2 regions of the Vibrio tubiashii ATCC 19109 genome follow, and region 2 is predicted to be linked to the other one. Evidence: predicted binding sites of a transcription regulator. Region 2 holds the regulator's gene; the other holds the start of a gene.

Region 1 (7,372 bases), 1.0 Mb from region 2:
GCCATATGATGATAGCCAGTGCGTTTGACAGTTATAAGACGAATGAGATGGTTTTGGCAGAACGTCTTATTGAAACAACTCCCGATAATAGCCTGACCATGTTTGACCGGGGCTTCTACTCTCTGGGTTTACTTAATCGTTGGCACCAAACCGGTAAAGAACGTCACTGGTTGATGCCAATGAGAAAAGACACACAATATACCGTCGTCAGGAAGTTAGGGCGTAATGACAAAGTGGTTGCTCTGAATGCTAGCCCACAAGCAAAGCGGAAGTTCCCAGACCTGCCAGAAACAGTTGAAGTTAGGTTATTAACCAAAAAGATTAAGGGAAAAGAGGTAAATATCCTAACCTCGATGACAGATGTAATGCGCTTCCCATCAGCGGAGATAGTCGATCTGTATAGTCATCGTTGGGAAATAGAAGTCGGTTATCGGGAAATCAAATCTTCTTTGCTAAACAATGAGTTCACGCTAAGAAGTAAGCTTCCAGAGATGATAGAGCAAGAGTTGTGGGGAGTACTGCTTGGCTATAATATCATTCGGTATCAAATGGCAAATATGGCTAAGACGATACCGGGTATCCATCCAAATCAGCTGAGTTTTACCACAAGCGCAACCGCGATAATCCATCTGATATATGGATTCTGGTTGGAAGCGGCAGGCACTATCCCGAAACGCATCAATCATCTACTCGATGAAACACCACACCATGTTTTACCACTAAAAAGAGAAGACCGAATATACCCAAGATGTGTGAAACCCAAGAGCAAAAAATACCCTAATAAGAAAAAAGCCAGTCAGCTTAACTGACTGGCATTAGGCGTTTAGCCTCTTTTTTTGATCCTCTAAACCGTTTTTATTCCATCTAAGTGGCTTTGAGACTGAACTCTCGCGGTGTTGAAAAACGCCTGCAAATAGCGTTTGTTTTTATCTGTGTTCCGTGTTGCGGCAAATAGGCGGCGCCATAAACCATTGCCGAGAGGGATACTGGTAATCAAGCCTTGCCTTGAAAACTCACTGATTGCCCAGTTGGGCAATGCAGCCACGCCAAGTCCGGCAGACACCATCTGAATTAGCATTAAAGTATTGTCCGCCTGTTTCCATTTTGCTGGCTCTATCCCTGCAGGTTGCAGGAAGTGTTTTACAACATCGAGTCGCGACTTTTGTACTGGGTACGAAAGCATGGTTTGCTCTGCGAGATCTTCCGGCTCAATACACTCTTTGTTCGCTAAAGGGTGAGAAGTCGACGTGACCAAACGCATTTCAAAATCAAACAGAGGTTCGTAGTGCACTTCTGAACGAGGCTGAATGTCTGAAGTGATAACCAAATCAAGCTCTCCAGCCATTAGCGCCGGCAATGGCTCGAATCCAAAACCGGACGAGAAGTCGAGTGTTACGCTAGGCCAAGCCACCTGATACTCTTTCAGTGCAGGCATTAACCACTGGAAACATGAGTGGCATTCAATCGCCATGTGCAATCGACCGTTCACATCCTCTTTCAAGCTCGCAATTTCATTTTCTGCTTTGGCAATTTTAGGCAACACATCATCAGCCAATTTTAGAAAGATCTCCCCCTCGGAAGTGAACTTCACTGGGCGAGTTTTACGCAAAAATAGCTGTCCACCAATTCTTGCTTCCAGATCTTTGAGCTGATGTGACAAGGCTGACTGGGTTAAATGCAGTGTGGTTGCTGTCGCGGTTAGCGATCCAGTATCACGCAAAGTAGTCAATGTTTTCAGATGCTTGAGCTCAATCATGAATTTCCCTCAGATGATGTGTGAACAGCATGAATATTTATAACCTACCTTGTTTTTATAGGGGTGTAAACATCTAGACGTCTATCATGCTAACTATTTTTGTTGATTAAGTTATTGAAACAGGTGTTTTGCGATTATGAAATTTTCTAATAAACAAGTTGAATATTTGGAAGTTGTCCAAATCTGTTTAAGACGAGATAGTTTAGCCATCCAGACATCTTAAGTGGTGTTCTGCACTGAATGAATAAATTGCAAAATTAAGAATGACAAGGATCGGCAAGATGACTACAACAACACATATACTAGGTTACCCTCGCATTGGTGAAAAACGCGAACTCAAGTTCGCGCTAGAGAAATACTGGCGTGGAGAAATCGACCAAGCTGAGCTGAAAGCCGTGGGCGCTGAGCTACGCAACAAAAACTGGAATACACAATCTGAAGCTGGGTTAGAGTTTGTGACTGCAGGTGATTTTGCTTGGTATGATCATGTGCTTACTACCACCTTGCTACTAGGGCACGTTCCAAAGCGACATCGCGAAGGTTTCCCAGACCTTGATACCTTATTCAAGGTGGGACGTGGTCAATCTCAGGCAGGATGTGGTTGTAGCGGTCACGCGGCTTCAGACATGACGAAGTGGTTTAACACTAACTACCATTATATTGTGCCGGAGTTCAGTCAGGAAGATACGTTTGAAGTGAGCTGGCCTCAACTGTTTGAAGAAGTGAACGAGGCGGTTAAAGCTGGTCATAACGTCAAACCTGTATTACTTGGCCCTCTGAGTTATCTGTACCTTGGTAAAGAAGTCGAAGAGGGATTTGATCGCCTCTCCTTGCTACCTCGTCTATTAACTGCTTATCAGGCAATCTTAGCTAAGTTAGCGAAACAAGGTGTCGAGTGGGTACAGATTGATGAACCGATTCTCTCTCTTGAGCTGAACAAGCCTTGGCAAGACGCCTTTAAACTCGCCTATCAAGTGATTCGCAGTGATGTGAAAGTTCTGCTTACTACGTATTTTGATTCGGTTAGCGATACGCTTGATAAAGTTGTCGAGCTAGCAGTCGATGGCTTACATATTGATTTGTCGGCAGCACCTGAACAACTAGACGCTGTTGTCGAAAAACTACCTGAACATTGGGTGCTGTCTGCTGGTGTGGTTAATGGGCGCAACGTTTGGCGCGCAGATTTGAGTGCTCAACTGGCGTTACTGCAACCGCTTAAAGATAAGCTCGGTGACAAGTTATGGGTAGCGAGCTCGTGTTCACTACTGCATAGTCCGGTGAATCTAGAATTAGAACCTGCTTTGACGGAAGAAGTGCGCAGTTGGTTTTCTTTTGCTAAGCAGAAAGTAACGGAAGTGGCGCTGCTGGGTAAAGCGCTAGATGGTAGCCAAGAAGCCATTCTTGCTTGCGATACTTACAGTGCGCCGATCCAAGCACGTAAAACCGCAACGCATGTCAATAAGCCACAAGTTCAAGCGCGTTTAAATAGTATTACTAAGTCTTTGGCAGAGCGTAGTGCTCCCTATGCCGAGCGTGCAGCGCACCAAAGTGAAGTACTAGGGCTGCCACTGTTTCCAACCACGACCATTGGTTCTTTCCCACAAACGAGCGAGATTCGAGTTCAGCGCAGCGCTTATCGCACAGGTAAGTTGTCACAAACGGAATACGATCAAGCGTTAAAAGGCCATATTGCAGATGCAGTTAAACGCCAAGAAGCGTTGGATCTGGATGTCTTGGTTCACGGTGAAGCTGAACGTAACGATATGGTGGAATACTTTGCAGAAAACTTAGCGGGCTTCCAAACCACTAAATTTGGTTGGGTACAAAGCTACGGATCTCGCTGCGTTAAGCCTGCCATTGTCGTTGCAGATATTGAACGAGAAAAACCGATGACGGTGGAGTGGTCTACCTATGCGCAGTCTTTAACATCGAAACAGATGAAGGGCATGCTAACGGGGCCAGTGACGATTCTTTGTTGGACATTCCCACGTGAGGATATCACTCGCAAGCAAATCGCGGATCAACTTGCACTCGCACTGCGTGATGAAGTGTCAGACTTACAAGATGCGGGCATTAATATTATCCAAATTGATGAGCCAGCGATTCGTGAAGGCTTGCCACTTAAGAAGCGCGATCATAAAGAGTACTTAGAATGGGCAGTGGATGCATTTAAGATTTCAGCGGCAAGTGCTAAACCAGAAACTCAAATCCACACTCACATGTGTTACTCAGAGTTTAATGAGATCATTGAATCTGTCGCCGCGCTAGATGCTGACGTGATTACCATCGAAACATCGCGTTCAAATATGGAACTGCTTAAAGCATTTGAAGACTTCAACTATCCAAATGAGATTGGCCCTGGTGTCTATGACATTCACTCACCAAACATTCCAACTAAAGAATGGATTGAAGGCCTACTCAACAAAGCAGCAGAGAAGATTCCTGCGCAGCGCTTATGGGTGAACCCAGATTGTGGACTGAAAACACGTAACTGGGCAGAAACGGAAGCGTCATTAGCCAATATGGTGTTAGCCGCTAAAGAACTGCGTAAAAGCTACCAAGCGTAATCTAGAGTTGTAAAACAACAAATGCCGACCCTTTTTGGTCGGCATTTTCGTCTATACCAATCAACAATAATTAGATTGCTTGGCCATTTACCGTGACTTCTACGTCGATGTTACCGCGCACAGCGTTTGAGTAAGGGCACACTTGGTGCGCAACTCGCACGAGCTCAAGCGCTTGTTCTTGTGGTAGATCGATTGATGAAGCAAGGCTTACCGTTAGCTCAAAACCGCCTTGTTCTTTCGGACCAATCCCAACCTCTGCTGTCACTGGTGCTTCTTTTAAAGCCACTTTACCTTCGCGGGCCACATGCAAAATAGCATTTGAAAAACAGGCTGAGTAACCTGCGGCAAATAGTTGTTCTGGGTTGGTTGCAGCGCCAGTACCGCCCATTTCTTTCGGATAAGCAAGCTCGAGTTCAAGTAAACCATCGTCTGTTTTAACCAAACCATTTCTGCCTGCTAGTGCTGTTGCTTGAGTTTTGTATAGTGTTGTCATGTTTGCATCCTTATTTTAAGTTGTACGCAATCTAATTGTTTGCAATATTAGATCGAAACAAAGTTTGAATGCAAGTATATTGTGCGCAATTTAATTTAAAAGGGTGGTGGAATGAGTTTCTGCGATAGCGACAAACAGCTAACTGAAGAAGAGAGTTTATTGTTAGAGAATCAGGTTTGCTTCCCGCTCTACAGCGCTTCCAATGCGGTGATTCGAACCTATCGCCCGTTATTAGACTCACTAGAGCTCACTTACTCCCAGTATCTTGTCATGATGGTGCTGTGGGAAAGTGATGGGATTAGCGTCAAGGACATAGGTGCAAGATTACACCTCGATTCTGGCACTTTAACCCCTTTATTGAAGCGGCTTGACGCGAAGGGCTTTGTAGTGAGAGGAAGAAGCGAACTAGATGAAAGGGTTAGGGTGCTCAAACTCAGCGAAGAGGGCAGAGCGCTTAAAGCTAAAGCCCTTACTATCCCTACTGAGATGAAATGTAAGATTCAGCTCGATCTTGATGAGCTAATCCTATTGAAAACATTGTGCGAAAAAGTAATGGTTAAGCTAGAGCAATAACGGCAATTTTAATGGGTTTACCAACAGACGAAGGAACATCAATGCTAGAAACTAAAAGACTTCAGCTAAGACAATGGAAAGATTCAGATATTGAACCTTATTGCCAGATAAATGCTAGCGAGCAGGTGATGCGTTATTTCCCGTCGGTGATGACAAAGGAAGAGAGCAGAGCTCAAGTAGGCCGTGCACGCAGCTACATTGACAAAAATGGCTATGGCTTTTGGGCAGTTGAGCTAAAAAGTACCCAAGAGTTTATTGGCTTTGTGGGTCTGCTTGCGCAAAGTGAAGAAAGCGGTTTACCCAACACACCATTTGTTGAAATTGGTTGGCGACTAGATAGCAAACATTGGGGCAAGGGCTACGCGCCAGAAGCGGCTCAAGCCGCCTTGGAGTTTGCTTTCACGGAGTTGAAGTTAGAGCAGGTCTACTCATTTACTGCTTTGCCCAACTTACCTTCACAAAGGGTGATGGAAAAAATTGGCATGAGCAACACAGAACAAGACTTTGACCATCCCAAGTTAGCGAAAGGTCACGAGTTAGAGCGCCACTGCTTATTTAAAATCACTCGCGAGCAGTGGCAATCAGTTCAATAACTGTTAAGGGCCTATACGCGGTTATCACCCGTGCTAAAAGCGATAGTTTGGCTGATTTCTGTCAGTGAACGTCCGCTTTCTTGTTGCCAGTGAGAAAAAGCGCTATTGGCTGCTGCAAGAGAGCGTTTGGTGTCTTTGCCCCCTTCAATGATTTTGTAGTTACGTAGGTAGCTTTCGACATCGCCTGAAAGGATAAAGGTATCGACACCCATTTGGCGCAAACTGTACGGGCCTGTGTTACCACCAAGACGGTTACCATGTTTCTTGAGATAACTCCAAAGCCCAGTAATGTCTTCACTTGGCCAATTGGTGACCATGTTGGAAAATGAACCATGTTGTAGAGAAGCTTCGTGGAGCATTTGAGCATTCGCTTGAATGGATTTCACTTTGGCGTGATGGCGAATAATTCGAGTATCGGACGCTTTGTTGTCCCATTGTTCGTCAGAAAGCATCAAGAGTGGTTCAATCTTAAAAGCAAAGAACACCTCTTCAAAGTTAGGCCATTTGTTTCTCACTACCTTCCAAGAAATGCCACTTTGAAACACCTTCATACTGAATGCGGATAGCCAGCGATCATTGGAAATCTGTCTCAGCTGATCCAATGGCAATGGCTTAGATAGTAATGACTCTAGGTTTGCTTCCCCACCTTTACGCTCTGCTGCGCGTTGGTAAATATCGTCGAACTTTTCTAGTGCCACAGTGAGGCTCTCCATAATATCTTTATCCACTTTAGCGAACATACTAACTTTCTAGCTATTGTTTGTCTGTAGTAAAAGCAGATTGGAGAGCGTATTTTCAAGGCCTTAAAGCGCTTAACAGATAGTCGGCAAAGGTGCGGTCTTTTAGCGATAACTGTTTGTCTTTATAGACAAGATGAATCGGTTTTGTTGGCAGAGGAAAGCTTTCTAGCACTTGCTCAAGTGCGCCAGACTTCAGATCTTGCTCAAGTAAAATGCGAGGCTGCATAACAACCCCAACACCTTTCAAAGCGGCTTGCCGGAGCACCTCTCCATTGTTCGCCATCAACTTGATATGTTGCCGTGAATCCGCTTTCGTACTCGGAGTCTCTGAAATATCGTGATAGCGGAAACCAAGGCAAGAGTGATGAGTCAGGTCGTCAGGCTGAATAACTTTGGTATGCCTAGCAAGGTAATCGGGTGAAGCGCAGTAGATAAGCTCATAGTCTCCTAAATACCTTGCTACCAAGCTAGAGTCTTTTAGCTGACCAATTCTAATAATAAAGTCAGCTTCACTTTTGTATGGGTCGATAACACTGTTGTCTAGCTCTAGATCAACACTGATATCTGGGTATTGAATGATAAAGTCAGACAAGATCGGAGCGAGCGCTTGAGTCCCAAAAGTGACTGGTGCGTTGATTTTTACCGTGCCT
Region 2 (7,372 bases):
CAACAATGACCAAGCAGTAATTGGTCATTTTGGAATACTACCTATGCTTTAGGACGAACGCCTAAAGTGTGGCACAGGGCGTAAGTCATTTCCGCACGGTTGAGGGTGTAGAAATGGAAATCCTTAACCCCTTCACGGCTCAATGTACGCACCATGTCAATTGCTTGGCTTGCTCCAACAAGCTGCCTTGTTGTTGGATCATCATCCAAACCTTCAAACTGCTTAGCCATCCATCCCGGAACTTTAACGTTGTTCTGCGCTGCAAAGCGAGAAGCTTGCTTGAAGTTCGAAACTGGTAAAATACCTGGAACGATTTCTACATCAATGCCTGCCGCCACGCAGCGGTCACGGAATCGCAAGTAACTCTCTACGTCAAAGAAGAACTGAGTGATAGCTCGGTTCGCACCGGCATCTACCTTACGTTTTAAGTTAAGTAGGTCAGCTTGAGCGCTTTTTGCTTCAGGGTGAACTTCAGGGAAAGCAGCAACTGAGATATCGAAGTCATGGCGCTCTTTTAGCAAAGTGACGAGGTCAGAAGCGTACATTTCAGGCTTACCACCACCTGGGGGAATATCACCACGCAGCGCGACAATACTTTGAATACCATTTGCCCAGTAGTCATCAGCGATTCGGACAAGCTCTTCACGTGATGCATCAATACAGGTTAAGTGCGGCGCGGCAACTAGACCTGTTTGATCTTTGATCTCTTTGATAATCGAGTGTGTTCTATCTCGCTCACCGGAGTTAGCACCATAGGTAACCGAAACAAATTTTGGTTGTAGAGTCTTAAGGCGGTGCACAGAGTTCCAAAGTGTTTCTTCCATCTTTTCGCTACTAGGTGGAAAAAACTCAAATGACACATTGATATTGTCAGACAGTTCGGCGATATTCTGATTTAAGGCGTCGATATGACCTGCGTGCGTGTATCCCATCTTACTCTCCCTGTGGCCACTCCGTGCCATAAAACTCTAAAATTCCAAATCGACGTTTAGACGTCTATATGTCTACAGAATGTATTGAATACGATTTAATGTCAATAATGTGATTATGAATATTTTTCAACTTAATCATGAGCTGGCTTCAAGTTTAGTTGAAGTAAATTGATATGGGATTGAAAGAGAATAAAGTAAAAAGGCGCCGAGGAGATCAGCGCCTTTGTGAGTTAGAGTAAACTTGAGAGGAGGTTCAAATCAGATTGAATCGCACCTGCGGTGACTTCTCTGCCTGCGCCAGGGCCTCTGATAACAAGTGGATTGTCTTTATACCACTTACTCTCGATAGCGAATATATTGTCACATGGCAGTAAGTTCGCTAGAGCATGCTCTTTGCTTAGCGCTTCAACACCTACCGTTGCAGTACCATTTTTCTCTAATCTTGCGACATAACGAAGCACTTTGTCTTCGCGCTGAGCTTTCTCAAGGCGCTCTGCGAGCAGTTCACTTAATAGCGCACTCTTATCAAGAAATTCATCTAGGGATAGCTCAGCGAGCTCTGTAGGTACCAAACTTTCAACTTTTACCGCTTCTGGTTCCAATGTAAGGCCTGACTCGCGCGCTAGGATGACGAGTTTACGCATAACGTCTGAACCGTCTAGGTCGCTGCGAGGGTCGGGCTCAGTTAAGCCTTGCTGCCACGCTAGGTCTACCAGCTCAGCAAAAGGAACGCTGCCATCGTATTGCTGGAATAGCCACGAGAGGGTGCCTGAGAAAATACCTGATAATGCGATAATGTCATCGCCGCTTTCTCGTAGGTCTCGAACTGTGTGGTTAATTGGCAGCCCTGCACCAACGGTAGCGTTGTAAAGCCAGTGACGATTGATCTTTGCGAAGGCGTCTTGAACCTGATGGTAGTATTGGCTAGAAGCTGACCCCGCGACTTTATTTGCCGAGATCAAGTGCATGCCTTGCTCCGCAATTTCTAAGTAGCGTTGGGCTAAGGTTTGACTGGCAGTCACATCCAACACAACAAGATCATCATAGCCTTGAATAGCACCGAGTTTTTCAATCCAGTCGTTTCCTTCGTGGCTAATCGCTTCGTCATCGAAATGAGCACCAACTTGGCTTGCATCAATTCCTTTCGGGTCGAACCAATAAGTTTGGCTATCAATCACAGCCACTAACTCAAAGTTCATACCATGACGCTTTTCAAGTTCGCTCTTTTGCTCGGTGAACAGTTCTAACCAGCTTGAGCCGATATTGCCTTTACCACACAGGGCAATAGCGACACGTTTCTGGGCTTGGAACAATTGGCTATGAATAGCTTTAACCAAGGGTTTAGTATCGGTTGTGCGTAAAACGGCAACTAAGCTAAGCCCGGACAATGATTCTGAAATAAACTCGACAGGTGAAGATTTCAGTTGCTGGTAGAAACCATAGCAATGGTTGGCATTCTTGGTTACGCCAGCTCCTACCGCTGCTACCATCGAATAACCTTCTTTAAGCTTAATCTCCGCTTCAATTGCCGCATCTTGTAGATACTCTAAAGCGCCGCCCACTATTTCACTTGTGTAAGCGAGACGTAAGCAATGTTGGTCTGCTTGAGCTTCATAAGTCAGTGGTTCAAGCTGTGCTCGCTTGAGGCTTGCAAGTACCTCATTTTCGACTCGTTGGAAATCATGACCAGAGGTGAAATTGAGTTGAATTAATAGCACTTCATCTAGTGATGAGATGATTTTTGCACCGCGACCAGAGGCAAGCACACGTTCTATGCGTGTAGAACCAGATTCTGGTTGGTAGCTGCAACGAAGATGTAGATCCATCGCACTTTGAGCGACGGGTTGTAACGTACGGCTATGCAGTACAGGGGCAGCAAGTCTAGCAAGCTCACTGGCCTCATCTAAGCGTAATAACGGTAGAAGACAGGCATCTGATACTAACCTTGGGTCCGCGCTGTATACACCTGCTACATCACTCCAAATCGTTACGCGTTTCGCTTCTGCCAGCGCGCCGATAACGGTTGCTGAATAGTCAGAACCATTACGCCCTAGTAACACCGTATGCCCTTGGCTATCTTGAGCCATAAAGCCAGTGATCACCACTCTATGATGAGCGTGTTGCACTAATACTTCTTTAGTGAGCGGGTAAGAAGCACCAAAGTCGACTTCAGGCTGAGTGCCCGCTTCAGCACGTAAAAATGCGCGAGCATCCTGAGCCACAGCAGGTAGAGAGTGTTGATTGAGCAGCGCTGCCAATAGGCGTGAAGACCACACTTCGCCATGACCTAAAACGGCTGCTTTCTCTGCTTCGTTGAGCGGATAAGTCAACTCGCCCAAGGTACTGAACTCATCATTTAAAGTAGCGAGTAGCTGCTGTTTTACTTCTCCTTCAATAAGCGTTTCAATCAGCTCGGTTTGAAACTGGCGCAGTGCTTGAAGTTCTTCGTGAGCAATACGGCCATCTTTGCTGAGGGCTTCGAGAAATGCAATCAGGCGGTTGGTGGTTTTGCCTGCGGCAGAAACAACGATCAGATCTTCTGGTTGTGAGTATTCTTTTAAGATACCGACGACACGGCGGTAGCACTCAGGGTCGGCAAGGCTGCTACCACCAAACTTATGGAGTTGACGTTGAATAGTAGACATTAGAAGGCTTCCTTAGCTTTTGCGAAAGCTTGTTCAAGGTCAGCAATTAAATCTTCTGCATCTTCAAGCCCAACCGACAGGCGCAGCAGTTGTTGGGAAACACCAGCCTCTGCAAGTGCTTCCTCTCCCATTGCCCTATGTGTCATTGAAGCAGGGTGACAGATTAGGCTCTCTACACCGCCGAGAGATTCAGCAAGTGAGAAAAGCTCTAGTTCACCAACAAAGAATTTAAGTTGTTCAAAGCTACCCGCGAATTCGAAGCTGAGCATAGAACCAAAGCCAGTTTGCTGCTTTTTAGCAATCTCATGGCCTGGATGCTCAGGCAGGCTAGGATGATAGATGTTACCGACTAAGTCTTGGGTCTGTAAGAAGTCTAAAATTTGGCGAGAGCTCTCCTCATGCACCTTCATACGTGCCCCCAGAGTACGGATGCCGCGCAATGTCATGTAGCTATCAAATGGTGTGCCTGTTGCACCAATACAGTTACCCCACCAAGCTAGTTCTTCCGCGTGTTCTTCGGTTTTGGTAATGACAACACCGCCAATAACATCAGAGTGGCCATTGATATACTTGGTGGTCGAGTGAATAACAAAGTCGGCGCCAAGGTCTAAAGGCTTTTGGAACACAGGTGTCAAAAAGGTATTGTCGACAGCCACTAGAGCGCCAACTTGTTTAGCTTTCTCACATACGTCCGCGATATCGACGACACGAACTAGCGGGTTAGATGGTGTTTCCAATAGGATCAGTTTAGGCTTTTTAGCTAGGGCTTCGGCAAAAGCTTGTTCGTTAGATTGATCAACAAATAGAACTTTGAAATCACCTTTATTTGCGCGGGTATTGAATAGACGGTAAGTACCACCGTAGCAATCGTGCGGTGCGACGATAAGGTCATCTGGGCCAAGGAAAGCGGATACCCATAGATTAAGTGCCGAAGTACCACAGTTGGTCACGACCGCGCCCTTACCTGACTCAAGTTCAAACAGAGCAGTTTCGAGTAGTCCGCGGTTTGGGTTGCCTGAGCGGGTGTAATCGTACTTTGGTACATCACCAAAGGCAGGAAAGCCATAATTTGTCGAGAGGTAAATAGGTGGAACAACTGCGTGATGTTGAGTGTCGGACTCGATACCAGTACGTACCGCGATTGTGGCTGGTTTGCGGGTGCTCATAAGTGTTTCCTTTCGAACTTTAGTGACTTCTATTTGGGAATACGCTATACCTTTATCTTGTTAGATATATGTTATTCCAATCCCATACCTTTCCACTTTACTTATCATTTTTGTGGACGTCAACACTTCTAGACGTCTATATGTCTTTGCTTGTGGCTATAAATACCGCTAAAATTAGGGATTCTATTTTCAACCATAAAAAATAACGAAAGGTGCGCAATGGCAGATTGGAATGGCGAATACATTAGCCCATATGCTGAGCATGGAAAGAAAAGCGAACAAGTAAAGAAGATTACAGTTTCTATTCCATTGAAAGTATTAAAGGTTTTGACTGATGAGCGTACCCGCCGCCAGATTAATAACCTGCGCCACGCAACAAACAGCGAGCTATTGTGTGAAGCTTTTTTGCATGCATATACCGGGCAGCCACTGCCGACCGATGAAGATTTACGTAAAGACCGCCCAGACGATCTTCCTGCTGAAGTGAAAAAACTGATGACAGAGATGGGAATTGAGTTCGAATCTTTCGACGAATAATAAAAATAGTCGCACCTAATTTTCGCACGCTGACGAAACTGAAATTAAAAAAAACCGCTGTCTTAACAGCGGTTTTTTCGTTCTTGAAGAGATTACTCAGCCAATTTATTCGGCCATGTAGTTTTCTGGCATTTCAATGCGAGCAACACCTGAGTCAACAGCGGCCTGAGCAACGGCTTTAGCAACACGAGGTAGTAGACGCGAATCCATTGGTTTTGGAATGATATAGCCAGGACCAAACGACAGAGCATCAACGCCAGCAGCTGCTAGGACTTCAGCTGGCACTTCTTCTTTCGCTAGTTGGCGAATAGCGTCAACCGCTGCCAGTTTCATCTCATCGTTAATTTCACTTGCGCGCACGTCTAGCGCACCGCGGAAGATGAATGGGAAACACAGCACGTTATTCACTTGGTTAGGGTAATCACTACGACCAGTACCCATGATCAGATCACTACGTACATCGTGAGCAAGTTCAGGTTTGATCTCTGGATCTGGGTTAGAACACGCAAAGACCACAGGTTTGTCTGCCATCAACTGAAGAGCTTCTGGTGAGAGTAGGTTAGGGCCTGATACACCAAGGAACAGGTCAGCACCTTCGATAACGTCTTCTAGTGTGCGCTTATCGGTGTTGTTGGCGAATAGCTGTTTGTATTCGTTAAGATCGTCACGACGAGTGTGGATAACACCTTTACGGTCAAGCATGTAGATTTTCTCACGCATCGCGCCACACTTAATCAGTAGCTCCATACATGCTACTGCTGCTGCACCTGCACCGAGACACACAATCGTTGCGTCTTCTAACTTCTTCCCTTGAAGTTCAATGGCATTAAGCATACCTGCCGCGGTAACAATCGCCGTACCGTGCTGGTCATCGTGGAAAACAGGTACATCACAACGCTCAATCAACTGCTTTTCGATTTCGAAACAGTCTGGCGCTTTGATGTCTTCTAAGTTAATACCGCCAAAAGTATCGGCGATGTTAGCAACGGTATCGACAAACTCTTCGATAGTACGGTGCTTTACTTCAATATCAATTGAATCTAAGCCCGCAAAGCGTTTGAAAAGCAGCGATTTACCTTCCATTACAGGTTTAGATGCTAGAGGACCTAAGTTGCCAAGACCAAGAATCGCCGTACCATTTGAGATAACAGCAACCATGTTGCCTTTTGATGTGTACTTGTAGACGTTGTCAGCGTTTTGTGCGATTTCACGTACAGGCTCTGCTACACCAGGGCTATAGGCTAGAGCAAGATCTTTAGCCGTTTCTGCTGGTGTTGTTAGTGCGACTGCAATTTTACCTGGAGTTGGGTAAGCATGATAATCCAAAGCTTGCTGACGAAATTGTTCTTCTGGGGATACTTCTTGGCGATTGTCGTCTGACATAGGTGTAGGTACTCATTAATAATTATATGGAATGGGGAAATCCATTCTAGAGTAACTAAGTCAAGCTGCCTAGGTCAGAATGCGAGCCGAAGCAATAAAAAGTAGTAAATGACTGGAGATAAGACCAGATGAACAGAGATATGGCTAGAGAATATTAAAATTAATAATAGATTACTCTGCAAAATGGATATTGCGTGAGTGACAGATAACAAAAAAGGACGCCTGAGCGTCCTTTTTAGATTCGGCTAAGAAGAAATTATTTCTTGCTTGATAGAGCACCGAAACGCTTGTTGAAGCGATCAACACGGCCGCCTGTATCAACGATACGTTGCTTACCAGTGTAGAATGGGTGACATTTGTCACATACGTCTAGGTGGATAGACTCTTTAGCTAGAGTTGAGTTGAACTCAAAAGAGTTACCGCAAGAACAAGTCGCTTTTACTGCTTTGTATTCTGGGTGGATACCAGCTTTCATGGGAGAACCTCTAAATATAGGCCGTGTCGCTATCCGATTCTAAGCCGGACACCACACGTAGTTAATAAAAAACCTTTTCGGATACCGCTGCTGTAAAGCTAGCCATATCACTAAGGCGCGATATAGTAATGAATACCTGACTTAGGATCAACCAGTTTAGACCCGAAATCGCTACTTTTTTAGCCTAAGTTATTCTTGATGCTTGAATCACGCTCTCTTTCCACTGCTAGGCTT

Evidence for each region. The regulator MetJ, encoded in region 2, represses methionine synthesis genes. The targets are predictions, from matches to a motif close to TTAGACNTNTANANGTCTAA.
Region 1: the regulator MetJ is predicted to act here: its motif matches at 1,822-1,841, upstream of metE (5-methyltetrahydropteroyltriglutamate--homocysteine S-methyltransferase).

The regions. Positions count from the first base shown of each region.
Region 1 covers NZ_CP009354.1:2,028,534-2,035,905, reverse strand. The annotation lists gene IX91_RS09235 (IS4 family transposase) at 1-809, shown strand, start outside; gene metR (HTH-type transcriptional regulator MetR) at 845-1,756, opposite strand; gene metE (5-methyltetrahydropteroyltriglutamate--homocysteine S-methyltransferase) at 2,038-4,323, shown strand; gene IX91_RS09220 (organic hydroperoxide resistance protein) at 4,394-4,816, opposite strand; gene IX91_RS09215 (MarR family winged helix-turn-helix transcriptional regulator) at 4,928-5,389, shown strand; gene IX91_RS09210 (GNAT family N-acetyltransferase) at 5,431-5,982, shown strand; gene IX91_RS09205 (DNA-3-methyladenine glycosylase I) at 5,994-6,680, opposite strand; gene IX91_RS09200 (LysR family transcriptional regulator) at 6,778-7,372, opposite strand, start outside.
Region 2 covers NZ_CP009354.1:3,076,036-3,083,407, reverse strand. The annotation lists gene metF (methylenetetrahydrofolate reductase) at 42-932, opposite strand; gene IX91_RS14100 (bifunctional aspartate kinase/homoserine dehydrogenase II) at 1,163-3,577, opposite strand; gene IX91_RS14095 (O-succinylhomoserine (thiol)-lyase) at 3,577-4,743, opposite strand; gene metJ (met regulon transcriptional regulator MetJ) at 4,963-5,280, shown strand; gene IX91_RS14085 (malic enzyme-like NAD(P)-binding protein) at 5,386-6,663, opposite strand; gene rpmE (50S ribosomal protein L31) at 6,920-7,138, opposite strand.